Regions from separate parts of the Planococcus donghaensis genome, predicted to be linked through region 1. Evidence: riboswitches for the same ligand, from Rfam matches in the RefSeq annotation. Region 1 holds a riboswitch; each other region holds the start of a gene.

Evidence for each region. Region 1 has a riboswitch for S-adenosylmethionine ahead of BCM40_RS05385 (methionine ABC transporter ATP-binding protein). Riboswitches for the same ligand answer to the same signal wherever they lie in the genome.
Region 2: another riboswitch for S-adenosylmethionine. It lies ahead of sat (sulfate adenylyltransferase); the one in region 1 lies ahead of BCM40_RS05385 (methionine ABC transporter ATP-binding protein).
Region 3: another riboswitch for S-adenosylmethionine. It lies ahead of mtnW (2,3-diketo-5-methylthiopentyl-1-phosphate enolase); the one in region 1 lies ahead of BCM40_RS05385 (methionine ABC transporter ATP-binding protein).

Annotation. Positions count from the first base shown of each region.
Region 1 is NZ_CP016543.2:1,083,503-1,093,628, forward strand. Features, by position in the region: gene BCM40_RS05350 (3-hydroxyacyl-CoA dehydrogenase/enoyl-CoA hydratase family protein) at 1-45, shown strand, start outside; gene BCM40_RS05355 (acetyl-CoA C-acetyltransferase) at 73-1,248, shown strand; gene BCM40_RS05360 (acyl-CoA dehydrogenase family protein) at 1,369-3,150, shown strand; gene BCM40_RS05365 (arsenate reductase family protein) at 3,247-3,600, shown strand; gene gcvH (glycine cleavage system protein GcvH) at 3,681-4,061, shown strand; gene BCM40_RS05375 (toprim domain-containing protein) at 4,282-4,617, shown strand; gene BCM40_RS05380 (thioredoxin family protein) at 4,623-4,949, shown strand; SAM riboswitch class I at 5,018-5,122, shown strand; gene BCM40_RS05385 (methionine ABC transporter ATP-binding protein) at 5,210-6,235, shown strand; gene BCM40_RS05390 (methionine ABC transporter permease) at 6,228-6,896, shown strand; gene BCM40_RS05395 (MetQ/NlpA family ABC transporter substrate-binding protein) at 6,947-7,765, shown strand; gene BCM40_RS05400 (dicarboxylate/amino acid:cation symporter) at 7,920-9,086, shown strand; gene BCM40_RS05405 (hypothetical protein) at 9,190-9,717, shown strand; gene BCM40_RS16465 (YuzK family famiily protein) at 9,921-10,076, shown strand.
Region 2 is NZ_CP016543.2:545,782-555,907, reverse strand. Features, by position in the region: gene BCM40_RS02930 (SLC13 family permease) at 1-658, opposite strand, end outside; gene sat (sulfate adenylyltransferase) at 676-1,839, opposite strand; SAM riboswitch class I at 1,974-2,080, opposite strand; gene BCM40_RS02920 (NAD(P)-binding protein) at 2,338-2,973, shown strand; gene BCM40_RS02915 (YehS family protein) at 3,146-3,667, opposite strand; gene BCM40_RS02910 (hypothetical protein) at 3,784-3,996, opposite strand; gene BCM40_RS02905 (CarD family transcriptional regulator) at 4,188-4,697, shown strand; gene BCM40_RS02900 (MarR family winged helix-turn-helix transcriptional regulator) at 4,763-5,197, opposite strand; gene BCM40_RS02895 (tRNA dihydrouridine synthase) at 5,353-6,348, opposite strand; gene BCM40_RS02890 (sensor domain-containing diguanylate cyclase) at 6,627-7,574, opposite strand; gene BCM40_RS02885 (DUF6568 family protein) at 7,814-8,161, shown strand; gene BCM40_RS02880 (DegV family protein) at 8,221-9,066, opposite strand; gene BCM40_RS02875 (BCCT family transporter) at 9,290-10,126, opposite strand, start outside.
Region 3 is NZ_CP016543.2:3,197,159-3,207,284, reverse strand. Features, by position in the region: gene BCM40_RS15695 (hypothetical protein) at 1-2,426, opposite strand, end outside; gene BCM40_RS15690 (1,2-dihydroxy-3-keto-5-methylthiopentene dioxygenase) at 2,568-3,098, opposite strand; gene BCM40_RS15685 (methylthioribulose 1-phosphate dehydratase) at 3,114-3,728, opposite strand; gene BCM40_RS15680 (2-hydroxy-3-keto-5-methylthiopentenyl-1-phosphate phosphatase) at 3,725-4,390, opposite strand; gene mtnW (2,3-diketo-5-methylthiopentyl-1-phosphate enolase) at 4,387-5,610, opposite strand; SAM riboswitch class I at 5,686-5,795, opposite strand; SAM riboswitch class I at 6,038-6,191, shown strand; gene mtnK (S-methyl-5-thioribose kinase) at 6,270-7,460, shown strand; gene mtnA (S-methyl-5-thioribose-1-phosphate isomerase) at 7,457-8,518, shown strand; gene BCM40_RS15660 (sugar ABC transporter substrate-binding protein) at 8,515-9,597, shown strand; gene BCM40_RS15655 (sugar ABC transporter ATP-binding protein) at 9,661-10,126, shown strand, end outside.

The DNA.
Region 1 (10,126 bases):
CGTATGCAACATATGTTGGTTAAAGGAAAACCGTTACGTAATTAATCGTTGATATAAAAGGAGGAAATACACATGCGTGAAGCAGTAATTGTGGCCAGTGCTCGAACACCGGTCGGAAAAGCGACAAAAGGTTCTTTGGCAACAGTGCGACCGGATGATTTCGGTGCATTAGTTGTTCGAGAAGCGCTACAACGAGCAGGTGGCTATGACGGACCGATTGATGATTTAATCATGGGTTGTGCAATGCCAGAAGCAGAACAAGGCATGAACATTGCTCGTAACATCGGTGCGCTTGCAGGATTGCCGGATACAGTACCGGCTGTTACTGTAAACCGCTTTTGTTCTTCAGGTCTTCAAACAATCGCCTATGCAGCAGAACGGATTATGGTCGGGTCAGCCGAAGCGATCATCGCAGGCGGCGTAGAATCAATGAGTATGGTACCAATGATGGGGAACGTGATTCGTCCGAACTCGAAACTAGCGGAAACAGCTCCTCAATATTATATGAGCATGGGACATACAGCAGAACAAGTTGCGACAAAATATGGCGTTAGCCGCGCAGACCAAGATGCATTTGCTGTTCGTTCTCATGAAAAAGCAGCAGCAGCTATTGCAGCTGGACATTTTGATGATGAAATTGTACCAGTCGAAGTAAAAAAACGTTACGTTGATGAAAATAACAAATACCAAGAAAAAACATCAATGTTCACAATGGACGAAGGCGTTCGTCATGGAACAAATTCGGACGGACTTGGCAAATTACGTCCAGCCTTCTCAGCGCGTGGATCGGTTACGGCTGGGAACTCCTCGCAAACTTCTGACGGTGCTGGGGCATTGCTGGTCATGGACCGTGAAAAAGCTGAAGCGCTTGGACTCAAGCCAATCGCGAAATTCCGTTCATTCGCTACAGGTGGCGTTCCACCAGAAATTATGGGGATCGGACCGATTGTCGCAATTCCAAAAGCATTAAAATTAGCTGGACTAACGATTGATGACATCGATGTTTGGGAACTAAACGAAGCATTCGCTTCGCAATCACTAGGTGTTATCCGGGAACTTGGTTTGGATATCGACAAAGTAAACTTTAACGGCGGTGCCATCGCACTCGGTCACCCACTTGGTGCAACAGGCTCAATTTTAACCATCCGTATGATGAGTGAATTAAAACGCCAAGGCAAACAATTTGGTGTGGTTACAATGTGTATTGGCGGAGGAATGGGCGCAGCTGGCGTCTTTGAAATGCTGTAGAGAATAAGTGTAGATTAATAGTCGCTTCAGCCGGCCCCCCAGGAAAGCGTCCGCCTGAAGCGAATTCTTCAACCTATAACACAAATCATATAAGTAAGTAAAAAATAGGAGGAATTTAACATGGAACAAGAAAAAACATTGATCAAAGGCGGAAGCTTTTTAATCGAAGATGCAGATTTGTCACGTGTGTTTACACCGGAAGACTTTACAGAAGAGCAAAAAATGATTGCAAAATCTACTGAGGATTACGTCAACACTGAAGTAATGCCAGTCGTTGAAAAATTAGAAAACCATGAATTTGAGCACTCGGTTCGTTTGTTGAAAACAGCTGGTGAGCTTGGTCTTTTAGGGGCAGACGTGCCTGAACAATACGGCGGTCTTGGATTAGACAAAATTGCGTCAGCTTTAATTGCTGAAAAAATGTCCAAAGCGGGTGGTTTCTCGATTACTCACGGAGCACACGTAGGAATTGGCTCATTGCCAATCGTTTTATTTGGTAACGAAGAACAAAAACAAAGCTATTTGCCACGTTTAGCATCTGGTGAAATGATCGCTGCTTACGCCTTAACAGAGCCGAGTTCAGGATCTGATGCACTAGGAGCTAAAACGGTAGCGAAGTTAAACGAAGCTGGTACACATTACGTATTAAACGGTGAAAAGCAATGGATCACCAATGCTGGATTTGCGGATGTTTTCGTCGTTTATGCAAAAATTGACGGCGACAAATTTTCTGCTTTTATCGTAGAGCGTGAATTCCCAGGCGTTTCTGTTGGACCTGAAGAAAAGAAAATGGGCATTAAATCGTCTTCTACACGTACATTAATATTAGAGGACGCTGAAGTTCCGGTGGAAAACCTATTAGGTGAAGCAGGACGTGGACACATTATCGCGTTTAACATTTTGAACATTGGTCGTTACAAATTAGGAGTAGGTACAATCGGTGCATCGAAACGTGCGATGGAATTGACGATTCCTTATACAAACCAACGTCAGCAATTTAAAACACCAATTTCGTCATTCAACTTAACGCGTGAAAAATTAGCGACAATGGCTTCTAAATTGTATGCAGTAGAAAGTTCGGTTTACCGTACAGTTGGTTTATTCGAAGATCGCATGAGTGGTTTTACGGATGAGCAGCATGCAGATGGCAAATTAGTGGCAGATGCAATCGCAGAATTTGCAGTAGAATGTTCATTAAACAAATTTTTCGGTACGGAAACATTGGACTATATTGTAGATGAAGGCGTTCAATTGCATGGTGGTTACGGCTTTATGCAAGAATATGAAATCGAGCGCATTTACCGTGATTCACGTATTAACCGTATTTTTGAAGGCACAAATGAAATCAACCGCTTGTTAGTGCCGGGTACATTATTACGTAAAGCGATGAAAGGTGAATTGCCATTATTGCAACACGCTCAAAAGCTACAAGAAGAGCTATTAATGATGATGCCTGAAGAAGTAGGAACAGAAGCATTAGACCAAGAAAAATACTTGGTGAAAAATGCGAAGAAAATTGCTCTACTGGCTGCTGGACTTGCAGCACAAACGTATGGCTCGAAACTAGAAGCTGAACAAGAAGTTCTTGTCAACATTGCAGATATCGTCAGCAACGTCTTTGCGATGGAATCAGTTGTTCTTCGCACGGAGAAAGCAATTGCTGCTTCAGGTGAAGAAAAAGCAAAACAAAAACTTTTGTATACACAAATTTATTGCCAAGAAGCGTTTGATCAAATTGAACGAGATGCAAAAGAGACATTAATCGCTGCTATCGAAGGAGATAACCAGCGCATGATGTTATCTGCTTTACGCAAATTAACACGTTCAACTCCTTATAATGTAATCGCGAAAAAACGCGAAGCAGCAGTGAAGTTGATCGATGTTGAAAAATACGTCGTGTAAGTAAAAGGCAATCCCATTTATAGTGGGGTTGCCTATTTTTATACATCGACCAAGGTTCTTCTTTTTGGTAAGCTAAGAAAAAAGGGAGGTTTTAACTTGATTACTTATTATGCTTATCCAAAATGTACAACATGTCGTAAAGCGAAAAGTTGGCTTGAAAAAAATGGGGTAGAGTATGATGAAATACATATTTCAGAAAATCCACCAACAAAAGAACAACTAGCAGAAATTCATAAAGCTAGCGGTTTAGAGTTAAAGAAGTTTTTCAATACGAGTGGTTTGGTTTATCGTTCGCTTAGTTTGAAAGATAAATTGTCAACTATGAGCGAAGAAGAGCAGTTAGAGCTACTAGCTTCAAATGGCATGTTGATTAAACGTCCATTAGCATGGGATGGTGAAAAAGCGGTACTGGGCTTTAAAGAAGCAGAATATCAAAATACATGGTTATAAGCGCATAGTGGCAGCTTGTATTTCGCCGCTGTTTATGTCAAACTAAATTTGAATGAACTACATAATTTGGAGGGGTCAAGATGAGCACACCGGCAGAACTTCGTTATTCAAAAGAACATGAATGGGTTAAAATCGAAGATGGCAATGCACGTATCGGCATTACTCATTTCGCGCAAGCTGAATTGGGAGACATCGTTTTCGTTGAACTTCCACAAGTTGGAGACGAACTGAAAAAAGATCAACCTTTTGGTAGCGTGGAATCCGTTAAAACGGTTTCGGAATTGTATGCACCCATTAGCGGTAAAGTGATTGAAGTTAACTCTGAGCTTGAAGACAGCCCGGAATTTGTTAACGAATCGCCTTATGAGCAGGCTTGGATGGTCGTTATCGAAGCCCCTTCTGAAGAAGAAGTTAATGAATTAATGACTGCAGATCAATACAAAGAAATGACGAACGAGTAATTTCTGAAAAGCGCCAGCATCTTGGCGCTTTTTTTAGTTGCATGGGGTAGCTAGCTATACTTCCTCTGAGCTTGAAAATGGACTAGGACCTCTATCATTGGTATTTTTAAAGTAAGCAAATTACTAAAAGAATTATTTTCTACGTTAAGAAGTTTTGAAGCATAATGTGGTGATTTGAAAGTAGGACTTGTCATATTCTTGATTCGGTGGGGTGAGGGTTATGAAGGTGATTGTTGTAGAGGGGATTAGCGATAAGTTACGAATAGCACCACTCATTGCAGAACCCGTGACGATTCTTTGTACAAATGGTACAGTAAGTGCAACAAAACTTGAAGAGCTTTTACTGCCATACGAAGGTCAGGACATCATCATATTGGTAGATGCAGATTCGTCAGGTGAGAAATTGCGAAAGCTAGTAAAACGAGAATTTCCTGAAGCTAGTCATTTTTATATCGACCGGTGCTATAAAGAAGTCGCCACAACGCCGCTTCGGATATTAAAAGATGTACTCATAACTGCAAACATTCAAGTTAAAACGTTATTAATAGAGGGATGAAAAAAATGAAAGAATGGACCCATAAAGAATGGATCAAAGAAAAAAATACACAAGACGTAACAGCCTATTATTTATATACACCGATGTGCGGAACGTGCCAAGTCGCGTCTAAGATGTTATCGGTCATCACGGAATTGTTACCCGATTTGCCAATGGGCAAAGCAAACTTGAATTATGTTCAAGAAATTGCGGACCTTTATGAAGTAGAGAGTGTACCTTGCTTATTAATTACAGAAGGTGGCAAACTAAAAGAAAAGGTTTATGCCTTCCATTCGGTACCTTATTTGTATAATAAATTAAAAGCTGTTGACGAATACAGTCGATCGTGGTAAATTAGTTTTCTGATAGGAAAGCGCCAGCGCTTATTACAGGTTTAATTAGTTAAAAATTTCATATCGAACTCTTATTAAGAGCGGTGGAGGGAAGTGCCCTATGAAGCCCGGCAACCGTCATGAAAATGAAATGGTGCCAAGTCACTCAAAGCGAAAGCTTTGATAGATGAGAGATTGGTTTCCGTATAATATACGTTTGCCCTTCTGCTCATTTATGCGCAGAAGGGTTTTTTATTTTAAGATTTAGGAGTGTTAGAAGAATGATTGAGTTAAAGAAAGTAACAAAAAAATTCGACACGGGCAAAGCAATACTAACAGCCGTTGACGAAGTCGATTTATCCATTGCCGATGGAGAAATTTTCGGGATTATCGGATATAGTGGAGCAGGTAAAAGTACGTTAATCCGCTTATTAAATGGTTTGGAAAAGCCGACATCAGGAACTGTAGAAATTAACGGTCAAATGATCACCGCGATCAAAGGTGGAGAATTACGCAAAGCTCGCCAAAAAGTAAGCATGATTTTCCAACATTTCAACTTGCTTTGGTCTCGTACCGTGAAAGAAAATATTGAGTTTCCATTAGAAATTGCCGGAGTGGCAAAATCACAACGTGGAAAACGAGTACAGGAACTTATCGAACTTGTGGGGTTAGCTGGTCGTGAAAACGCATATCCGTCTGAACTGTCTGGCGGACAAAAGCAGCGCGTTGGTATTGCTCGTGCGTTAGCAAATGATCCCGAAGTGTTATTATGCGATGAAGCAACGTCGGCACTTGATCCAGAAACGACGGATGCTATTTTAGACTTACTTGTGGACATTAATAAACGTCTCGGACTAACGATTGTGTTGATTACTCATGAAATGCATGTTATACGAAAAATATGTCATCGCGTAGCGGTAATGGAAGGCGGTCGAGTGGTTGAACTTGGAGATGTGTTAACTGTTTTTCAATCTCCACAAGCAGAAATCACGAAGCGCTTTGTTGCACAAGTAGCTGATAGCAAAGATTCACGAGAAACCATTAAAAACTTGCGGGAACTATACCCAACCGGTGAATTAGTAAAATTGGTCTTTCTTGGCGAACAAACTGAAAAGCCTTTATTAACAAAATTGATTCGCAGCCATTCAGTAGACGTCAATATTGTTCAAGGGAATATTTCACATACACAGCGAGGAGCGTATGGAACATTGATTTTGCAGTTAAAAGGTTCTCCGGCAGAAATTGAAGAAGCATTAGCCTTTCTTCGTGCAGAAGATATTCAAGCGGAGGTGATGCAAAATGATTGAGTCTTTATTTCCAAACGTTGATTGGGAAAACATGTGGGAAGCCACACTTGAAACGCTTTATATGACGGCGATATCAACTTTGTTTACATTTATTATTGGGTTAGCACTTGGGATTCTTCTGTTTTTGACAGCGCCGAAGCAGTTATGGGCAAACAAAGTGGTCAATTGGTTGACGGGCGCATTCGTCAACATATTCCGTTCGATTCCATTTATCATCTTAATCATTCTATTAATCCCATTAACATTATTACTTATGGGAACGATTCGTGGACCTAATGCGGCTTTACCGGCATTGATAATCGGTTCTGCTCCATTCTATGCACGAATGGTCTTGATCGCGTTAAAAGAAATCGATAAAGGCGTCATTGAAGCCGCTCGTTCCATGGGCGCAACGACGGGCACAATTATTTGGAAAGTCTTATTACCAGAATCGAAACCAGCATTAATCTCTGGTATTACAGTTACGGCTATCGCATTAGTTGGCTATACAGCTATGGCGGGAATTATCGGCGCAGGTGGTCTTGGTACACTTGCTTTCCTAGATGGATTTCAGCGAAGTCGTGAAGACGTCACATTGATGGCAACAATCTTAATTTTAATTATTGTCTTTATCATTCAATATATTGGTGATTTAGTAACAATTAAAGCTGACAAACGGTAAAAACGGAATTTCCGTTCTATACACAAACACACCATAAGGGAGAGATTTAGATGAAGAAATTTGTAGTAGGAACAGCGTTAACAGCATTAGTACTAGCAGGATGCGGCAATGGAAATGGTGGAGCGAGCGAAGAAGAATCTGCAACATTACGCGTAGGAGCTTCTAACGTGCCTCACGCTGAAATTTTAGAAAAAGCGAAACCTATGCTTGAAGAACAAGGAATTGACTTAGAAATCGAAACGTATCAGGATTATATCCTGCCAAATAAAGATTTAGAGTCTGGTGAAATTGATGCCAACTATTTCCAAACTGTGCCTTACTTAGAGACGCAAATAGCTGATAATGGTTATGAGTTTGAAAATGCTGGAGGGATTCACATTGAACCAATCGGTGTTTATTCACAAAAACATGCTTCTCTTGATGAATTACCACAAGATGCAACCATTTTGATGAGCAACTCGGTATCGGAGCAGGGGCGTATTTTATCGCTGCTTGAGGTAGAAGGCTTAATCACATTGGCAGAAGATGTAGATAAAACATCGGCTGAAGTGAGCGATATTGTTGAAAATCCGAAAAATTTACAATTTGAGCCAGACTATGAAGCAGCTTTGCTCGTTCAATTATATGAATCGGGTGAAGGAGATGCAGTCTTGATCAACTCCAACTATGCAATTGATGCTGGCATCAGCCCTTTAGAAGATTCAATTGCAATAGAATCATCTGATTCGCCATATGTAAATATTATTGCTGTACGTGCAGGCGACGAAGATAATGAAAATGTGAAAGCATTAGTTGAAGTGTTAACATCTCAGGAAATCCAAGATTTCATTTTGGAAGAATGGGGCGGCTCAGTAGTACCAGTAGATTGATATGTAGAAAGCATCCTTTGGGATGCTTTTTTATTTGTTTTCAAAACAATAAAAATATTGCGTGTTTTCTTTTAAACCTTACAATAAAACATGGTCTGTGCTATTTTTGAATAATAAAAAAAGAAACAAATGTTCATATGAGGGGGACAGGTACATGAAGTTCAATTTTGGTTTATTGCCGCGTATAGTTGTGGCGATCGTTTTAGGAGTTCTTATTGGTCTAGTTGCACCAGAAAATTTGGTGCGTGTTTTTGCAACATTCACATCGATTTTTGGTAATTTCTTAAACTTTGTTGTTCCACTAATTATTCTTGGATTTATTGCTCCAGGAATTGCGAAATTAGGAAAAGGGTCTGGTAAATTATTAGGAGTTGCTACGGGTATCGCTTATGCGTCCACAATTACGGCTGGTGTGTTAGCATTTTTTGTAGCGACGACTGTATTGCCTAATTTTATGAAGCAAGGATCGTTGAGCAATTTGGAAGATCCGGAACATGCATTAGCATCTTCATTTATTGCACTTGAGATGACACCTGTATTTGGTGTAATGGCTGCCTTGATCTTGGCTTTTCTATTAGGTATCGGTATGGCATCAACAGGAAGCAAAACCATGGCATCGTTTTTTGATGAATTCCAAGCAATTATCGAAAAAACAATCTCATATATCATCATTCCACTTTTACCATTCCATATTTTTGGGATATTTGCCAATATGGCATACGGTGGAGCGGTATTTGAAATCTTGTCGTTATTCGGGATTGTCTTCATCATGATTATCGTTCTTCACTGGACAATGCTAATGCTTCAATATTCAGCGGCAGGTGCGTTAAAAGGAAGAAATCCATTCTCAATTTTAAAAACAATGATGCCTGCTTATTTTACGGCATTAGGAACTCAGTCTTCAGCAGCAACAATTCCGGTCACTTTGCGCCAAGCACGAAAATCTGGAGCAAACGAGCGAGTAACAGATTTTACGGTTCCATTGTTTGCGACAATTCATTTATCAGGGAGCACCATCACATTAGTTTCTTGTGCAATTGGGGTTGTGCTACTAACAGGCGGAGCACCATCCTTCGGTAGTTTCTTCCCATTTATTTTAATGCTAGGCGTCACAATGATTGCGGCACCAGGAGTTCCAGGTGGAGCTGTTATGGCAGCAATCGGTCTGCTGCAAAGTATGCTCGGATTTGACGAGACAATGGTAGCTTTAATGATTGCACTGTATTTGGCACAAGACAGCTTTGGTACTGCTGCTAACGTTACAGGTGATGGTGCATTAGCGCATATTGTAGACCGTTTTACAAATGGCCGTAAAGTTTAAAATAATTGAATCAATCTAAAAGTTGCAGTTATTCCTAAGTGTTGTCCTATTGGTAAATTTTGTGTTACTATAACGATGAATATACACAATAGGAGGGAATTCTATGAAGAAATTGTGGGCAATTGGATTATCCGCTACTTTCTTATTAACCGCGTGTTCTGAAGAAGAAGCAACTGAGCCAAAAGAAACGACAACTAGCACAGAGCCGTCAGATGACACTTCAGAAGTGAAAAAAGAAATGATGAAATTTTACATGGCTATTCCAAACACAATCAATGCTGTAGACGAAGACTTGAATAAGTTTGAAATGGACCAAGCAGAAGAAGCTTTGCCAGAAGGTGAAGAGTTGCAAGCAATGAAAGACGCTGCTATAGCTTCTGCAAACGAGGCAGCTAATGCAGTTGAATCATTAGAAATTCCAGAAACATTAAAAGATCAAGAAGAACAACTCACTTCAGCATTTGCGTCTATGCGTGAATCATATGAACTAAAAGCTGAAGAATTAACAAAAGAATCCCCTTCATTTGAAGAAGCCAATGAAAAATTCAACGAAGCGGATGCTCAGTTAAATGAATTACTTGAAGAACTAGAATTAGCGGCATCAAGCATTTATAACGAAGTTTCACAGTAATAGTTAACCCTTTGACGTTTAGTCGTCAAAGGGTTTTTTTTCTTAAGTAGATATCCAACAATAGTTCTATTTTCAGATTAATTAGATAATTCGGGTGTTTATTTCAACATTAATGGGGTATACTAACAACTGTAAATAATAAAACCTAAGATTGAAAGGAATGGTTCATTATTGAATCGAACGGAATAGACAAGACAGAGAAGATGGAACAAGCATTTAGAAATGCACATGGTTTTGGAATTGATGAGTATCAAAATGATACTGCCAAAATTGTTGAAGTAGAACAGCGTCGGGAACAAGATTATCAGCTAGGCCAAAAAGTAGCCAGCAAGCTCGAACAGCAAGTTCATCGTGACTAAATTTCGCATATAAGAGAGTAAAACCAGCATCTAAGGATGCTGGTTTTTTA
Region 2 (10,126 bases), 540 kb from region 1:
CAGCAATATAGTTTCGTGAATCTTCTATAACTTGTTTACTGAATCCCTTATTTTCAGGCAACAGCATATTGCCAACTGTAAATAAATAAATCAATCCCACAATGGTGATGGGAATTCCGACAATGGCTAATTCGAACAGCGAAAATCCTTTTAGACCATAATCGATCAACATGCCATGAACGACTAAATTAGTAGAAGTTCCCATCAAAGTGATGGTGCCACCTAAAATAGTTACATACGATAAAGGAATCAATACTTTAGAAGGGGCAATATTGCGTTCTTCAGCCCATTTTTTCAATAATGGTGTTAACGTCACTACGATGGGCGTATTATTCAAAAAAGCAGAAATCAAAGGCAATGGAAGGAAAATGCGAAACAATGAACCTTTCAAGCTTTTTCCTTTATTCAGCCAACTGATCATCATCTGATCGATTAGGCCATGCTTTTGCACAGTACCGACTACGATAAACAACAAGGCAATCGTCAACATTCCTGGATTTGAAAACCCACGCAATGCTTCTTCTGTCGTTAAAATTCCAGATAGCAGCAAGACTACCAATGCCAAAAACACAATCATATCCGGACGAGCAATTTCAAAAAGTAACGCACTGACCATGCCGACAATGACAATAAGCACAAAAATCATTTGGACTGACATAGGCAACCACCCTCTAATTAGTTACTAATTACGGTCTCCCGCAAGCCTTTGATCAGCACATCGGCTACTTCCGGACGGGAAAATTGCTTCGGTGGCTTTTCTCCGTTGCGAAGTAATTCACGAACTTTTGTCCCACTTAGATGAACATGGTGTTCTGCATCATGGGGGCAAGTTTTGGCTGTCGCCATATTTTCACAAGAATTGCAGTAAAAAGAATGTTCGAATTTAAAAATTTGAATACCCAATTCATCTTCAAATTGACTGATAAATTCCTGTGCCTCGTATGTGCCATAATAATCTCCGACACCTGCATGATCACGTCCGACAATAAAATGCGTGCATCCGTAATTCTTCCGGACAATGGCATGGAGAACAGCTTCTTTTGGACCGGCATAACGCATAGCCGCAGGATAAATGGCTAAACGTGCTCGGTCTTGCGGATAATAATGCTTCAAAATGACTTGGTAACTTTCCATCCGAACAGCGGCGGATATATCATCTGATTTGGTTTCACCAACTAATGGATTTAGCAACAAGCCATCGACTACTTCCAAGGCGGCTTTCTGAATATATTCATGCGCACGATGCACCGGGTTACGTGTTTGAAAACCAACAATTGTTTTCCAGCCAAGGTCTTTGAACAACTGTCGCGTTTCAAGAGGATCTAGATGAAACTCTGCGAATTCGCTGTGATCTGGACGGTTCAACAAGATAATCGGACCTGCCAAGTAAATCTTTCCACGTGTATATAATTTCTCTACACCTGCATGCGCTTTTTCTGTGGTACCGTAAATTTTTTCAGCTTCTAATACTTTGTCATAACTATACTTTTCGGTTAACTCGAGCGTGCCATAAATAATTCCATCTTCGCCTTTTAAGGCTATGTGGTCGCCGATTTGGTAGCGGTCCGCTTCTTTTTCTGTAACGGACAGCGTTATCGGCACGCTCCAAACCGTGCCATCGCTTAGACGTGATGTTTGTAAAACACTGCTGTAATCTTTTTGTCCAAGAAAGCCTGTCAATGGGCTGAAGCCGCCAATACCGATCAACTCTAAATCTGAGATAGCCCAATCCGAAATGGATATCGAAGAAAGAGATGCTGCTTTTTTCAACGCCTGTTCCCTTGCAGTGCCGACTAACTGTCTATTTACCAAATCTCCACCGTGTGCTTTACTTGTCATGATATTACCTCCAATGTGATTTTTTCTACGTGTTAGTTCTTGAAAAAGCGCTCTGAGACCAAACTATCCAGACATTCAGGCAAAAAGAAAAGGACCTCTTCAATAAGAAGAAGGTCCTAAAAAGCCAAACAATCTTCTTATCTTCTAGGCTAAAACAAGCCTATTGGAGTTAGCACCGTTTCCTTAAAGGAGGGTTGCTGAGACATCACAGGGCCAATCCCTCCGTCTCTCTTGATAAGAACGTCTATTCAATTGTTAGTGAAAATTGTCTGAAATGTTTGATTTCACAAAGTATATATTATACTATTCCGAGTGTCAAACTATGTTTTAAGTTTTTTTATATTTATATTTGCAAAAAATCAATCACAAACAGTAACGTCATGCGAATAATGCTCCACTGTAGTGCTTATTTTTTTAAGAATTCAGCGAATTATTTATTTTTATAACTCTTCTTAGAATTTATTTGCTAGTATTAAATGCATAAAGGAGGCAGAAAACATGACGACAATCCCCATCATGATTGATATAAAAAACAAAGAAGTAGTCGTTGTTGGAGGCGGACATATAGCAACACGTAGACTTGAACGTTTGGTTGATCAAGAGGCAAGATTGACTGTCATTAGTCCAACTGCGACTGCTGAAATAATCCGATGGGCAGATCAAGAACTGGTCACTTGGAAGCCGAGAAATTTTGAGTATCAAGATTTGGAAAAAGCTTTTATGCTGATTGTTGCAACGAATGACCCCGTTAGTAATGTAGCTGCACGAAAAGCGGCTCCCCCAAATTGCTTAGTGAATGCTGTTGATGAAGCTGAGTTCGGCAACATTCATTTTCCCGCTCATTTCACAAGAGGAAAATTGAGTATTGCGGTGTCAACGAATGGGGCAAGCCCCATGCTCGCAAAAAAAATTAACCAAGAATTGGCTAATCAATTCGATGACCGCTATGACCAATACCTCGAATTTCTTTTTGCTGCTAGGCTGCTCATAAAAAAAGCCAGGATTTCTAGTCCTGACAAAAAAGCTTATTTGCGCACATTTCTAGATGAATCCTTTTTACAGGACGCTATTCAGCAGCAGACACTTCGTGAATTACAGTTGCTTGTAGACAAGACGAAACAAAATATAGACTAACAGTAAGCCATTTTTCTTTTGCTGAAAATCCTTAGCTAAATAGAATTTTTGTTGAATAATCAGAGTCTGCCAACGCATCTTTAAAGCGTTGCTCATCTTAAACTCTTCACTATATTTCGCCATATAAAAACACCCCGAAAGTTAGATTTAAACTCTAACTTTTGGGGTGTTTTTATTTTCGGTACTTAATCGCCAATCCTTTTAGAAAATTCCGCGCGTAGCGATCGCCGCATTCTTTGTAATTTTTATGACCGACTTTACGAAGCAAGGCACCTAATTCCCCTTTAGTAACCGTAACTCCTGCTAACTCCCAAATCGCTAACATATCTTCGCTAGTTAACTGCAAAGCGATTTTCACTTTCTTCAGCAGTAAGTTATTGGAACGCTCATTAGTTAGTGATGGCACTTCTGGCTGGCCCGGTTTAGGCTCTTGACGACCTCTTTTAAAAATAATAAAGCCATTTAAAAAGGATTCGAAAAGGGAATCTTCGGCTTTAATATAATCATCATGCTCTTCATAATCAATCCATATGCTGTCGTCATCTTCTTCATCACTTTCAGGAGTTTTCGTCAACACTTTCAATACTTCTTCCTTACTTAAATCAATGCCACCCAATTTAAAAATTTCAACCATGTCTTTATTTTTTATATCCAACGCATAACGCAGTCTGATCAATAAATCATTATTGTCCATTTAATTTCCTCCTGTTGCTTTCCAGTATCCTTGTTATCTACATTAAATCCTTCTCTAATGATAGCATATATTCTCCTGTCTACCAGTCTGTCCTGAAGACAGTAAAAGAGACAGCCTCAATTGACCGTCTCTTGTTTTTCTCTATTCTTTATTGTTTTTAAACGTTCAACGTTGTTCTTTAACTCTTGGATAATCTTTAAAGACTCTTCATCTTCTACCGATTCCTCATAGAAAAAATCCAAATCTCGTTCTATATCTGCCAATCTTTCATTGTAATGCTTGAGCTTCTCCGCATTAATCAACTGCTTTGCTTCTTGGATGCTTTTCATCTCATTCTACCCCCGTTTTGGCAATGCAAAACTAATAGTATCTTCTATTCCCTTTATTACTCATTTCTAAACTTAGTTTAAAGATATATTTTTAAATTTTTTCAACTAAGCAAAATCGTCAACCAAGTTTACAATACTTTCCATGTATGTTATAGTATTAATAGATGAGTTACATTTGAGGAGGAAAAAGGATGTTCGCTATTGGAGATCATATCATTTATTCCACCCACGGCCTTTGTAAGATTAACGACATTTACGACGTAACCGTTTCAGATGTCACTAAGCAATATTATCAATTGCAACCTTTAGAGAATACATTAGTGACGATTAGCACACCAGTTGGTAACGACAAGGTTGTCATGCTAAAGCTCCTTCAACGAGAAGAAGCACTCGCAATTATTGAGGTCTTTAAGCAACCCGAACTAGAAGCTGATCTTCCACAAAACCCAAAAGCACAACCAAAGAAAGTCCAGTCAGGTGACCGCATGCAAATTGCAGGTGTTATCAACGGATTATTACGTAAAAAGTTTGATACTCAAATTCAAAAAGAGTCTTTATATGAACACGACTATAACCTTTTGAACAATACACAAATTATTCTTTTTAAAGAACTTGCCCATGCACTGGATACGAGTTTTGAAGAAATCAATAAAATGATTAACGATTTGATCACGGATGAACAACCGCAAGCAATTAATTAATCTACCACCTAAAAAGAGCCGCTTCCTCAACGAATTGAGGAAGCGGCTCTTTTCTTTAGGTATAACTAAATTTCCCAGTCACCTTTTAAAATATCCTTTAAGATTTTCAATTGATCTACACCAATTTTTTTAGCGATTTGGTTTTCAAGTTGCTTTTTTACCACTTCGTGTTCTTCATGACACTCTTCACCTAACGTCGTTAGTCTAATGCATTTTTCTTTTTTATTGTTCTCCACATTTTGTACTTCAACTAATCCTTTAGCAGCTAAGTTTTTAATAAACTTATGTGTTGCTTGACGAGTAATGTCTAAATTTTTTGTGACCGACGCAATTGTGGGTTGTTGTTTGTAGATGTGGGCCATTATAAGCCACTCGGAATTCGAAATCTGGATATCGCTTTCTTTATCCCAAGCCAGCTCTGTAATTCTTCGTGTCGCTATATGACGCTCACTTAATAAATCAATCAAATTTAAGTTTTCCAACTCCACGTCTGGTGTCAATCGATTCACCCCTATTATCTGCTTCGCCATTTAATATAACGATTCCCTTATGTGAAGTCAATTAGTAAAAATACTTTGGTGTTGCGAATTCTCCCTTCCACTTAAAAAGCCATCACCAATTCGTAAAATTGGTGATGGCTTTCATAAAGCTAAATTTACACGTTTGTTTCTACTGAACTCTCCGCTTCATTTAACACTTCAAACTCATCTAATAACGCACGCACTTGATCTGTGGTTTCCGTATACATCAATTGATTTCTCAATTCGCCCACACCACGTACACCGCGCACATAAATCTTAAAGAAACGTCGAAGTGGTTTAAATGCAATTGGTTCAATTTCTGTAGAATATTTATCATGCAAATCTAAATGCAATCTCAGTAAATCAAACAACTCTTTCGGGCTATGTTCGGTTGGCTCTTCTTCAAAAGCAAACGGGTTATGGAAAATTCCGCGTCCAATCATGACACCATCGATGCCGTATTTCTCAGCAAGTTCTAATCCGACTTGACGATCTGGAATGTCACCATTGATCGTCAATAGGGTGTCTGGCGCTATTTCATCGCGAAGCTTTTTAATCTCTGGAATCAGTTCCCAATGAGCAGGCACTGCACTCATTTCTTTTTTCGTACGTAAATGAATCGACAAGTTTGCAATGTCTTGTTCAAAGACATGCGTCAACCAGCCTTTCCATTCATCTACATCTGTGTACCCTAGACGTGTTTTCACACTTACGGGTAAACCACCTGCTTTAGCTGCTTGGATGATCTCTGCTGCATTGTCCGGGTAGCGAATCAATCCGCTTCCTTTTCCTTTAGCTGCAACATTCGGTACTGGACAACCCATGTTGATGTCGACACCTTTAAATCCTTGCTTGGCCATTCCGATACTCATTTCTCGGAAATGCTCAGGCTTGTTGCCCCATATATGAGCAACCATTGGTTGTTCATCTTCCGTGAACGTCAAACGGCCACGCACACTGAAAATCCCTTCCGGATGACAGTAGCTTTCAGTATTCGTAAATTCAGTAAAAAACACATCTGGTCTTGCGGCTTCTGCCACTACATGGCGAAACACTACATTCGTCACATCTTCCATCGGCGCTAAAACAAAAAATGGTCGTGGTAAATCACGCCAGAAATTCTCTTTCATATTCAACTTCCAATCCTTTCATGGTGAGATGATCACTCTTCTATCATCTAAAATTCTTGTTGTATCTATAAGGCAAATCCATAACGAGTAAATGTATTTAGATGCTGTTACTTTTCTTAACCTTATACAGTTTACACGAATCCTCTGCTTGTGGAAAGAGACGTGCTTTAAACAATATCTCCTTAGGCATCTAAAAAACGTCAACTCTAAGGATACGAGTTGACGTCTTTGAAATAGCAGCTTCCATGATTCATCGACTTGCAGCGTTATGTTGCGAATTACAGTTCAAAAAATTTGTACGTGTTTTTCCCTGATGCTTTTGCCTGGTTCAAGGCGTAGTCTGCATTTTTGAGAAGCGTCTTTAAGCTTACCGTGCAATCGCCAGGATACATAGCGATGCCAATACTGGTAGACAGTTGGTAGTGAGGATCCCAAATCGTCAACCTCTCCAATACTTGTTCCGCCAATCGACTCATTTCTTCCATATCCGAGACACGGGAAAAGTGGATAACAAATTCGTCTCCTCCCAACCTGAATGCTAAAGCATCCGGATGTCCATTCACAAAATTTTGAAGCCTTACCGCAACATCTTCCAACACGATATCGCCCGCATCATGACCATGGACATCATTTACTTTTTTAAACCCATCCAAATCCAAGAAGAAAATCCAACCTTCCGTTTCTTGCTGGTCATCAAAAAAATTGGAAAGGTAACGTCTATTGTATAAGTTTGTCAAAGAATCTCTATAGGCAATGCGCTCTAGGTCCAAATAATATGAAAACATCTTAACAATTCTTTGCAGCAATGTAATACTTTTGTCGTCAAAATGTTTTTCCTTATCATTTACAGCACACAACGTACCAAATCGATCGCCATTCACAAAGGAAATTGGAATGCCCAAATAAGATTTAATATTGGCTTTTTCAAGTCCATTTTTCAAATCCTCTAAACTGTCAGCCTCCATAATGCTCTCATAGACTAAAGGTTGTTTCTTTTCAAAATCAACAGCTCTGCAAAGAGAGTCATTGAGATTTAACATCATGCCTTCAGTTGCGATAATACTTGTGGTCTCATTTGAGATCTTCAAAATAACTTGCTGCGTACCACTAATCGAACTTATATAAATTAATTGGTTAGGTAAAATTTCTTTTGCAAGATCCAGTACATCTCTAGCTAATTCATCAAAATTTTTATACGTCTCTAATTCTTGAAAGATCGTCGTCATATAGCACCTCGATTATTCTCATATTCACCTTTTATCCTTTAATCCACTGTCAGGCGAATTCATCCGTCTTGTTTTTATCTCTACTACAACACTATCCTCTATTCCCTAAAGTTTAACATATGCATCCATGAGTTTCTCCATAAATCATTTTTTCTCTTTTTCTCTTATAAGCATAACTTTTTGGTCCACCCTCCTCATACTGTACAATGAAGTTAGTAGAGAAAGGAGATTGATTGAACATGACAACTTATCAAGAAAACATAGCCGGTTTCGAAAAAATTAATTCTACAAAAGCACTAGAATTACTAAAAGGGGATTCGGAAGCCGTTCTTTACATAGGTAAAGAAGTTTGTCCTTTTTGCAAAACTTTCGTCCAAAAACTAAAAGAAGTTGCTGATGAAACAGCTACTCAGGTTTACCACGTAAACAGTGTAGAATCAGATGATATGACGGGTATTACTTCACTACGCAATGAGTTCAACATTCCAACCGTTCCTGGTTTCATCTATACAAATGAAAACACAGTAAACGTAAAATGCGATTCATCAATGGACAAAGAAGAAATCAAAGCATTTATGAACAAATAAGTTTTTATCGAAATTAAAAGACCGCTGATCTGGGATCAGCGGTCTTTTTCGTCTTCTAATTAATAACTAACCCAGCTCAAGCCAGTCGTACCGTCTCCTGCATGGACACCAACGCAAACACTTAGAGCCGCTATTTCTACTTTTAAACTCGGAAATTCTTGCAACAACTCATTTTGCCATACTTCTGAGTCCGGAACATTATTACAATGAATAACAGCCACTTCTGGTACAGAACCTGCAGCCATATCTGCACGCAATAGTGACATCACATGGTCTTTTGCACGCTTGTTTGTACGCACTTTTTCAGTCATTACTGCTTTACCCTCAACAAAACTAATCACCACTTTAATATTTAGCAAATTACTTAAAAACGTTTGCGTACCAGAAACACGCCCACTTTTGTGTAATTGGTTTAAACTAGATGGAATAAAAGACAACTTTGATTTGCCTGTCATTTCTGTAATTGTAGCGACAACTTCCTCTACTTCTTTACCGTTTGCAAGCAGCTCGTTCCCCACTTCAATCATTTTGACCATTGGAAAAGAACCAATTTTCGAATCAATTGGATAAACTTTAAAGTCGGTCATTTCAGAAGCCGTTTGGGCCGTTTCAAATGTGCCTGACAATCCACTTGATAAATGAACAGCGATTGCAAAGTCATAGCCTTGTTCTTCTAATTTTTCATATAAAGCCAGCATTTCTCCAATGGCTGGTTGTGATGTTTTCGGTGAAACTTTCGCTAATTTTAATTTATCGTAAAATTCGTCTTGTGTTAAGTCAATGGATTCTCTGTATTCTCCATCTGCAAATACAACACTAAGTGGTAGAACGTATACATCGTGTTTTTGGATAAAAGCATCGTCTAGTTGTGCAGCTGTATCCGTAATCCAAGCTATTTTCTTCATAAGATATTCTCCTCTAAGTGCAAGTTCCATATAAGAACCCACTATCTACTAACGCTAACATACATGACAAATCTTTACGGTACTAGTGACACTTGTCATATGAAGTTAAATTATTGTAAGCGCCGTCATAATTTGAACATAACTAGTTTTTCTAAAAAAATAGCCAGCATACTCATGATGAGCTGCTGGCGATGTTATATTTTGTATTGAAAATTGGTTTTACTTATAAGTCTTTTAATGGGTTTGTTCCCATTGCTCTATTTTTCGATTTTACACTTCTACCAAATTGATCTTCAAACATGATTTTTGCAGCTTTAGGTGCCGCCCAGAACGTTGGCAATAATAGCAACGAAACCGGAATGGCAGTCACCACAATAAACGATTGAATCGCTTGAATGCCGCCTTCGCTAATCATTAAGAGAACAATTGCTACCGCTCCCATAATAATTGACCAAAAAACACGCATAATTTTTGGCGGATGACCATCGCCTGTAATGGCTACTGAAATGGTATATGCCATCGAGTCGGCAGTCGTCACCACAAATAAGATCGTGACGAGTAAGAACAGTGGAGCTATAACTGAACTAAGTGGCAATTGTTGTGTAATGGCCACCATCGCAGCTGGCATACCTGATGTGTTTAATGCATCTGATACAATCCCTGGCTGACCAAGTTCATAAAACATCCCTGTTCCGCCAACAACTGTAAACCAAAATGCCGTAACGGTTGGCGCGATGATCGAAACTGCTGTAATCAACTCACGAATCGTGCGTCCACGTGTAATGGTAGCGATAAAAATCGCCATCATTGGACCATATCCGAGGAACCAGCCCCAGAAAAAGACAGTCCAATAACCTAACCAACCAGAATCTCCGCGGAACGTACTCATTGCTAGGAATTCTTGAAGGTGAACTCCAGTTGCTGCAAGAAACGTATCAAAGATAAACCCGCCTGGCCCTAACACTAAAATAGCAACCATTAAAATGAGTGTAATAATGATATTCAAATTACTAAGAAATTGTATTCCTTTACGCAAGCCTGTAATAGCTGATATTGTGGC
Region 3 (10,126 bases), 1.2 Mb from region 1:
TTACCCTCTTTCCAATCGTCTACGCCATCGACTTTCACTTTGTGACGATCGAAACTCAAGAGTCCAAATTGTTGTTCATTTGTTTGAGCATTAGACCAAAATGGTCGTTCGTTTGGATTGTCGTAGTCCATTGTATTCCATGTCCGTTTAAACCACTCGTCTTGCCATGTAAAGACCATTCCACCTAGCATGCCTTCTTCAAGAATGTCCTCATACATGTGACTGACGATTTCACCTTGTTCTTTTTCAGAGATAAACCCTTGGTTCCAACCAAATGGATTTTCATGAGTCATCCCACGTGAGGCAGGGACTCCAAACTCGGCAATGAGAACCGGCATGTCGTGCGAGTCATTTAAATCTTTCAAATAGCCGGCGTAGTTATTGAATTCTCCACGGTGATCAACGTACTCTGTATAGCGCTCTTCTAAATTTAAGAAATCAGGATAATACGGATAGACGTGATACGAAGCAAACATGCCTACGGTATCGGCAATATCTTTTGTTTTAATATGATTTGGATCTACAGTAGCCATGTCTTCTTGATCGCTTGGCTCTGCAGGTTGATCGATATTATCGGTTGTTACCCAGTTAGTAAAGCTTAAAGGACGCATACTTTTGTACGTATCAAGTTCATAAGAAGTGAGAAGGTCTAATTGCTGTGCTAACCAATTTTCCATTGGATTGGCATTTTCTGTGTAAACATACTGGCCTTTGTACTCACCAAGGTCGGGATAGTCCTGCACCATTTGATCGACCATGATCGGGTACCATTCGATACCAACCATCCAACCGATCACATAAGGGGAGATGTCTGTTTTATAATTGCCATATGCATGTCCAGGTTGTTGTTCTACGATGGCATCCCCGTGGACAACATCTACTATTTTTTTGACTTCAGCTTGAAAGCGCTCGGTAATTTCGGGATCAAAGGCATCTAAAGACTCCACTAAAGGCTCTTCATCAATCCAAACACCGTGATACAAGTAAAGCGGTTCTTTAGCGGTAGCGTTATATGCTGCAAAGGCTTCATAAAAAGCAGGAGGGTGAAGTGTGTACACACGTACTGCATTCGCATTCATTTCACCAATTGCTTTGAACCAGCGGTCATATTCCGCACGTGTAATAGCGGCTTCACCAGGGAAGGTTCCAGGTTTGGCCATTCCCATATTAACTCCTTTAATAGTAAGGGGTTGCCATTTGCCGTCTTCGTAAACTTCAAATGTTTGATCGTTTATACGAGAAGGATATGAAATGCCATTTTCGACAGCTTGCGTTTTTTGTGTTTTTTCTGTAGGAGATTCTTTATCTTTTGCGTTTGCCAAGATGGATTCCATCATTGGGATATACGTTTTCCAGTAAAAACTCTTTTCAGCGTCTAGCGACTCTGTAGACAGGAAAGAACGCAGTTTTGAGAAACCTGCAAAACGGTAAAAATTCGGAATCTCATTGATATCAACAAAATCCCCAGCAAAATAGTAAAGGTCGGCACCGTATTTGGATTGATGGAATACTGCCGGGAAATTTTGGGGAATTCCCGCTTTTTCCAACTTCTCTTTACCTGAATCCTGCAAGTCCCACTGGTAATCTGCAAGAACTTCAGTTTCGGGAGAAGCCAAGTTAATGTCAAACCAATAATCGAAAGAAGGGCTGTCTGTCAAATCAAATTGAGCAGTGCCTTGTTCAGTAAATGCTAGGTGAAGACCATCGCTGCCAATTTCATCGGCTTCTTCAGAAAGAACGACAATTTCACCTGAGTCGTCGTTAACTAATACAAAGCCAGCGCCTTGAAACTGCCATTGCCCCTCATTTTTTTCGTAATTGGTAACAATCCATTGGGGGACAGCATCAGTAGAAGTTTGAAGCTTTTCAAAATAGCGACCACTCCACCCACTCCATTCAAGACCTAAAAATTTGTTCATATCTTTAGACACTTCTGCAGAAGTCGGAGAAGCGAACGTGTTGAACTCCATGACTAAGTCTGTACCTTCAGTTTGAACTTGCTGTTTAATGGCTTGCCACTCATCCATTTGAAGTCCGCCTGTGACTATAGATGAACTACCTAATGTATTTTCTTTAGTTTGCCAAGGGAGATCTTCTTCGTAAACTCCATAAGAATCAGCCAAATAAATAAGGTCAGTGCCTGAATAGTCTGTAGGTAAATCCCGAATGGTATAGCTTTGATCCAATTCATCGGGAACAAAACCATAATAGTCGACGGCTTCTTTATATGTTTCTCCTGATTCAGAAACATATCGCTGATGATTTAAGAGCCACATTAAGCCTTTGTGTTCCCTATAACTTTCAGTTGGAACAGTTTTATCGATAATTGCTATATGAACTATTTTTTCTTCTTTTAAAAACCAAAGTAGGATAGGGAGAGAAAGTAGTAGTACCACTCCGCCAAAAAACAAAAACATTTTTTTCATAGGAACCGCTCATTTCTAATTTTAAAATATAACTCACAAGCCATTATAGCTTAAAAGACATTATTAATAGAAAGAAATTACCTTTTTTCTCAAAATAAAAAGACTCGACTGTGTCGAGTCTCTTCTTATTAGATTATAAATTTATACGTGGCTTTCTTCTTGGTAAACCGGAACCCATCCTTCAGTTGTAACGAAAATACGAATGGCCACGACTTTCCGATCTTCAGCAAGTGTAAAGTAATGTGTGATGTTTTCAGGAACCGAAATGAGGTCGCCTGGTGTCAAATGAACTTCAAAGAACTTCTCATCTTTTCCTTGAATAATGAAAACCCCATGTCCACTGACGATGTAACGTACTTCATCATCAGTATGAATATGTTTGCGTTGGAAGTTTTTTAACAGCTCATCTAATTTAGGGTTAGAGTCTGATAAAGAAATGATATCCGCTGCCTGATAGCCTCGACGTTCTGAAATATCACTGATTTCTGTTTGAAATGCTTGAAGAATTTCATCTTTTTCGGTATCCGTCAAATCGAATTTTTCGCGTAAATGGGCTGGTAATTTATCGATATCCCAATGCTCGTAAACAACCTCTTGTTGTTCCAAAAATGCAGCGACTTCGTTTTGCGCTTCAATCGTTTTTTCTGTTCCTTGAATTTTAATGATAGCCATGTTAATCTCCCTTTCTTACTTTAATTGTAGTTGTAAAGCCAATTGGTATTGAAACAAAAATTCACAAGCTTCAAGTAGCTTTTTCGCTTCAAAGCTATTTTTCCCCCAAACAGTAATCCCATGGTTACGGATTAGAACAGCTCCTTTATCTGCAGAAATAGTGGATTCAAACTCACGGGTGAGTGTGGGAATATCTGCGTGATTTGCAATAATAGGAATTGTTAGGACCGCGTCTTCTTCCCATAATCCAAAAGCTTTAATCAGTTCCTGTCCTTGAAAGTCGATTTTTCCAGCGTCCCCATATAATTCTGAAATGACATTATTGGCAACTGTATGGACGTGAAGGCTGCAACCGGCATTGGTTTTTTTATAAATTGCACAATGCAATAAAGTTTCAGCAGAGGGTGTTAAAAATCTTTCGATAATAGGTTGTCCATTTCCATCCACTAGTAGAAAGTCTTCATCTGTCCGTTTTTTCTTATCTTTGCCACTGGCAGTGACTAAGAATTCGAGTGGTTCATCAGCGACTTTAATAGCAAGATTTCCACTCGTCCCCATAAACCAATCACGAACTGCTAGTTCATCTTTAACGTCCGCCAGTTCAAGCCATTTTTCATTCACTGCAATCATGACTTCACTCCTATATATTTATCCACTATAGCGATCACTTCGTGGAAAGTTTCGAATGGTTGATAAGCGATTTTAGCTTCTTTGCATTTTTCGGCCAGTAAATCTCTAGCGATGACAAAATCAGCTTCTTTAGCAGCTTCCCAGTCGCTAATCGAATCTCCAATAACGATGCTGTTAGTACCTTCGTCTAAAAGTTCACGAATGATAGACGGTTTACAGCATCCACACCCTTGACTTGTACAAATGTCATCACAGCCATGCGGAAACTCGATATTGATCAGCTCTTTTGAAAAATCTGCGCTGTTGCAATAGATGCCGTCATAGGGACCAAAAGGGTTAAGAAGAGGATACACAAAAAAATCAATACCACCGCTGACAATGTATAAAGAAAGTTCGTGATTTTTTACATAGGCTACAAAATCACGAAAGCCTTCACGTATTTCCGCTTGCTCAAGAACATATGAAATAATGTCATCTTTTTCTGCGACGGGAAGCAGTGAAAACATTTTCGCTACACCTTCACGTATGGTTATAGATTGATCGAGAATTTGGTTTTTAATAGGTTCCCAACCAGGCGGATCGAATTTTTTCATGATGGCAATGATGTTATCGTTGGCTGTGATCGTGCCATCAAAATCACAAAAAATAATTGGTTTGTTCAATTTTTTGACCCCCATAACTCAAGTGCTGTTTGTAGCTGTTCGTGCTGTTTACTGGCGTTTTGTAAGGTTTCCCCTTGTAGTACGGCATCAATCGCTTGTCTAAAAGCTTGTCCGCCTCCAACCGCTCCAGCTGGATGTCCGTGAACACCACCACCGGCATTAATCACACTATCGATGCCATAGTCAGCCATTAGCAATGGGACAAGTCCTGGGTGAATACCAGCTGATGGAACTGGAAAACTACGTTTTAAGGAGTTTTCCTTAGTCAATTCTTCACCGAGCGAAAGGGCAGAAGCTTTTTCCAATGCGACACTCCCGTAAGGAGATGGGAAAAGTGAGAAATCTGCACCAGCGTAACGGGTCAGTTTGCCAAGTGCGAGTGATGTGGCAAGCCCATAAAAAGAAGAGGAAGTAAAAGCACCGCTGAATGCGGGATGTGCCATCAGCGGCAAAGCAATATCTTCGTCTTCAACGAGCTCTTGCATTACATCCAAGCCGTATGCGTGAACATTGAACAATAGTGCATCAGCACCCAGTTCGCGCGCTTTTTTAGCTTTTCCTCTCAGCTCAGAGGTTCTTCCAGAAAGGTTTACTGCATAAAGTGTACGGTGACCCGTTTCCTCAAAAACTTGTTGCAACACTTCTTTGCCTGTAGTAATTCTCTTTTCAAATGGTGTCAGAGGGTTATCAAATAGAATTTCATCATCTTTAACGAGATCTACGCCGCCTAATGCTTGATGGCGCAATTGAGTAGACAAGTACTCTAAGTCACGCCCGATGACGCCTTTGAATATGCTCATGAGAAGCGGTCGGTCAGTGACCCCAAGTGTATGGCGGATTTCTTCAATACCAAAGCGAGGTCCTGGAAAATGCTTTAACAAGTCATCGCTGAATTCCAGATCCAATAGCTTTACTTCACCATCCAAAGATAATTTTCCGAAAACGGTTGTTAAGATGGCCGGAAGGTCCGCTGAGAAATTTGCTGATGGATAAGCAATTGCAACTTCAGCTTTTATCAAACCTGGTTTTAAGGGATGAGGATTTTCTTCATATTCTTTTATGGAAACAACATTTCCTTTATGATGTTTTAATTGCTCTTGTTCAAGAAGGGGCAGGTTGGTCCAAGATCCAATTGTCAGTCCTAACGCAATGCCTTCAGCTTTTTGCTCAAAGGAACCTGATTTTCCATATAATTGGTAAGTAGCAGTTAAAGTGCTCATTGAATTCACGCTCCTATGTAATGTTAAAAAATAAAAAACCTCTTCAAATAAGAAGAGGTTAAGGGCTTTAACAACTTCTTATTTCTCAGTCATTGTTTCTGACTGCAAGAATTAGCACCGTGTCCATTACTGGACCGGTTGCCGGGTATCATAGGGCTTGTCCCTCCACCTGCTCTAAATAAGAAAGAATATGAAATTGGATAGGTTATTTTTGAAGAGTAATTTAAGTAACTTTAAGTTTTGCTAGTTCGTAAACGCGCTCAGTTTGTTTGAACCTACGTCTAGAAGTAATTTTGATTATTTCACGTGCATAAGAGTCTGTCAACTCTATTGTTGTAAAATTTTTTTTATTGAAAAAATAGGATTGACAGTTAATTCTGAAACATGATAGGATTCTTTTCAGAACTTAATAGCATGAAAAGTAGTACTCTTATCAAGAGCTGGCAGAGGGATTTTGGCCCGATGACGCCCAGCAACCGACCGTAATACCGTTGTGAGACGGGGCGCTTTTGCGCCAGGATGAAATTCCTGTAAGGCACGGTGCTAATTCCATCAGAAATGTAATTTCTGAAAGATAAGAGGCGTAGAATCTCTCTTATTCTGGCCTCTTTCTTTTAGAAAGAGGCTTTTTATATTGCGTAGAAAAGGGAGAGAAAAAAATGACGCTTACTATTCCAACCACTTATAAAGGATTAACTGAAGTGACGGCAATTGCTTTAGCAAAAGCTGTCTATACTTTTGAGCCTACAGCCGAGTTGAGCTGCCGAGAAATTGGTGACGGCAATTTGAATTATGTTTTTCAAATCGAAGATTCGAAAACAGGCAACCGTGTAATTATTAAGCAAGCACTGCCATATGCCAAAATCATTGGGGAAAGTTGGCCGCTCACTTTAAAGCGTGCAACGATTGAAGCCAATGTTCTTAGAAAGCACGGTGAGTTTGTGCCATCTTTGGTGCCGGTCGTTTATGCGGCGGATGAAACATTAGCGATTACAGTGATGGAAGATTTGTCTCATCTTGTCATTGCAAGAGAAGGGTTGATTAACGGACAAAATTTCCCTAGACTGTCGCAGGATATTGGAGAATACTTGGCGCAGACTTTGTTCCATACATCAGATTATGGTCTTCATCCTTTTGAAAAAAAACGTCTTGTTGCCGAGTTCACTAATCCAGAGCTTTGTAAGATCACAGAAGATCTTATTTTCACGGATCCATTTTTTGACCTTGAAACCAATAATTACGAACCACAGCTTCAATCAACTGCAGAAGCAATTTGGAAAGACCAAAAATTACAACTAGAAGTAGCTAAATTGAAAAAGAGCTTTTTAACTGAATCAGAAGCCTTGTTGCACGGGGATCTTCACACAGGCAGTATTTTTGCTAGTACAACTGAAACCAAAGTTATCGATCCAGAGTTTGGTTTTTATGGTCCAATTGGATTCGATGTTGGCTTATTCCTAGGTAATTTGATTTTCCAATGGATTACGCGAGAAGGGATTGAGCGTCAGGTGATTGCCTCACACATTGAGAAAACGTGGGACGTTTTTGCTTTTTCGTTTAGTGAACTATGGAAAAGGGAGAGCGTTGAATCGTTTAGAGACACTCAAGGTTATTTAGAATTTGTTCTGGATAAAGTGTTAACAGATGCGGCAGGTTTTGCGGGCTGTGAATTGATTCGCCGAACAATTGGTTTAGCTCACGTTAAAGATTTGGACAGTATAGCAGAGACAGAAAAAAGAATTAACAGTAAAGAACAAGCGCTATATACAGGGCGAGCATTGATCCTGCAGCGTCAACAAATTGACTCAATCACTGATTTTCTAAAGATTTTACAGGAGGTGTACAAATGAGCATTCCTTTATCTATCAAATGGAATGGTCAGCAACTGACTATTCTAGACCAACAAAAACTACCACACCTTATCGAATACGTAACACTTGAAACTATAGAAGATGTTTACGAAGCCATCTTTTCATTAAAAGTTCGAGGTGCTCCAGCCATTGGCATCACAGCCGCCTATGGATTGGCTCTTGGAGCTCAGCGGCATGAAACGGTTTCACTGGGAGCTTTTCAGCAATACATAAAAAAAGATGTATCTTACTTAAACGCTTCAAGACCAACAGCCGTTAACCTAGCTTGGGCGCTGAATCGTCTCCAGGATAAAGTTAGTGAAGCAACTAATGTCGAGCAGGCAAAGCAACTATTGTTAGCAGAGGCCATTAAGATTCACGAAGAAGACGAAGCTTCTTGTCGGCGTATCGGTGAGCATGCGTTGACGTTGTTAGAAGGGCGCACAAAAGTCATGACGATTTGTAATGCTGGTTCCATCGCGACTGCAAAATATGGCACAGCCCTAGCACCGTTTCATCTGGGCAGTGAACGCGGCCGTCATTTTGATGTCTATGCTTGCGAAACTCGTCCAGTTTATCAAGGTGCGCGTTTAACGGTATGGGAACTGCAACAATCAAACGTTGATGTGACCTTAATCACTGACAGCATGGCGGCACATACGATTAAAGCAAAAGGCATCGAAGCTATTATTGTCGGTGCAGACCGCATTGCCGCTAATGGGGACACTGCAAACAAAATTGGTACTTTTAATTTGGCTTTATTGGCCAAAGCTTTTAATATTCCTTTTTATGTTGCGGCGCCAGTTTCGACATTCGATTTGGAGATTGAAGACGGGACGGCAATTCCGATTGAAGAGCGCAACCCGGAGGAAATTACTCATATGAATGGACGGCCGATTGCGCCACTTGGCACAAAAGTATTTAATCCCGCATTTGATGTGACACCGTCGCAGCTGATTACCGCAATTATTACCGAAAAAGGCATTATTACCGCCGACTACCAAAAAAATATCTCTAGGTTGCTTGCCGCATCTATAAGAAAAGGAGAAAAAATATGAAAAAACAATCGTTCTGGCTACTTGTCACTTTATTATTAATCGGTATTGTATTGGGTGCTTGTCAACCTAAAGGAGAGGTTACAGAAGAAAAAACTTCTTCAGAAACAGAAGCAAAAACCTCAGCTCATCCGCTTGCAGGTAAAGAAATTGCTTTAATCATGCAGATCAACCTCGGTACTTTTTCTGCACAATACATAGCAGGTGTTGAAGAGCAAATTGAAAATTTCGGAGGCAAAGTGACGGTTTTCACTTCTGAAGGAGATTTGGCGAAAATGGCTTCTAACTTAGATGCTGCGATTAACCAAGGCGTCGATGGTATTTTAATTGATCACGGCACAAAAGAAGCGTTAAACCAAGGGGTGGAAAAAGCGCTAGAAAAAGGGATTTCAGTTGTGGCATTTGATGCAGGAATTGATATGGACGGCGTCGTTTCTTTGGAACAAGGCGATCAACAAATGGCACAGATGACTTTGGAAAAATTAGCACAAGACAATGAGGGCAAAGCCAATATCGTCAAAATTTGGACTGCTGGTTTTGCACCGATGGAAAGACGTCAAATAGCATATGAAAAATTCTTGGCAGATAACCCAAATATCCAAGAAGTCACAGCGTTTGGATCTGCAACTAGCAATACGGCATTGGATACACAGTCACAAATGGAAGCTATATTGAAGCAATATCCAAATGAAGGAGAAATTACAGCAGTATGGGCTTCATGGGACGAATTTGCTAAAGGCGCTGTTCGTGCTATCGAACAGGCTGGTCGGACAGATATTAAAGTTTATGGAATCGATATGAGTGATGAGGATCTTCAGTTAATGCAAAAAGAAAACAGCCCTTGGCTAGCTTCTGCAGCGGTTGACCCAACAGATATTGGGTGCATTCAAGTGCGCTATTTATACCAATTGCTAAATGGAGAACAACCGGAAGAAAAAGTAATTCTAGAACCTATATTTATTGAGGCACAGAATTTACCGGAAGAAGCGGTGACAACCGATAAACTGAGCGACTATATAGAAGGTTGGGGGTCAAGTGAGCAAGGTTATACAGATGACTTGCGTGAATTGGAAGGGCAATAACTTTTATCAAATTGAGCTGTCCTGAAAAGTAGGACAGCTTTTTTACCAGGAAGGAGCATTGTTATGGCGGAACCTTTACTTTCGATGTCGGCTATTGGAAAAAAATTCGGTACAGTGACAGCGTTGCAAAATGCCAAGTTCCATTTAAAAAAAGGTGAAGTTCATGCCATTCTAGGCGTCAATGGTGCGGGGAAAAGCACGTTAATTAAAATCCTGTCCGGGGTCTATCAACAAGATAACGGAACTATCTATTTGGATGGCTCTCTTATCCAACTGACCACGCCAAAGTCAGCTAAAGAGAATGGGATTTATTGTGTTTATCAGGAAGTGGATACTGCAATTGTGGCAGATCTAACAGTGGCAGAAAATATCTTACTTGATACATTTGCGAATAAGGGTAAGTTATTTATCTCAAAACACAAACTCAACGACAAAGCTCGAATGATTTTGCATGAATTGCAAGTAGACCATTTGAATGTTCAGCAAAAAGCAGTGCATCTAACATTAGCAGAAAAACAGTTGGTGTTAA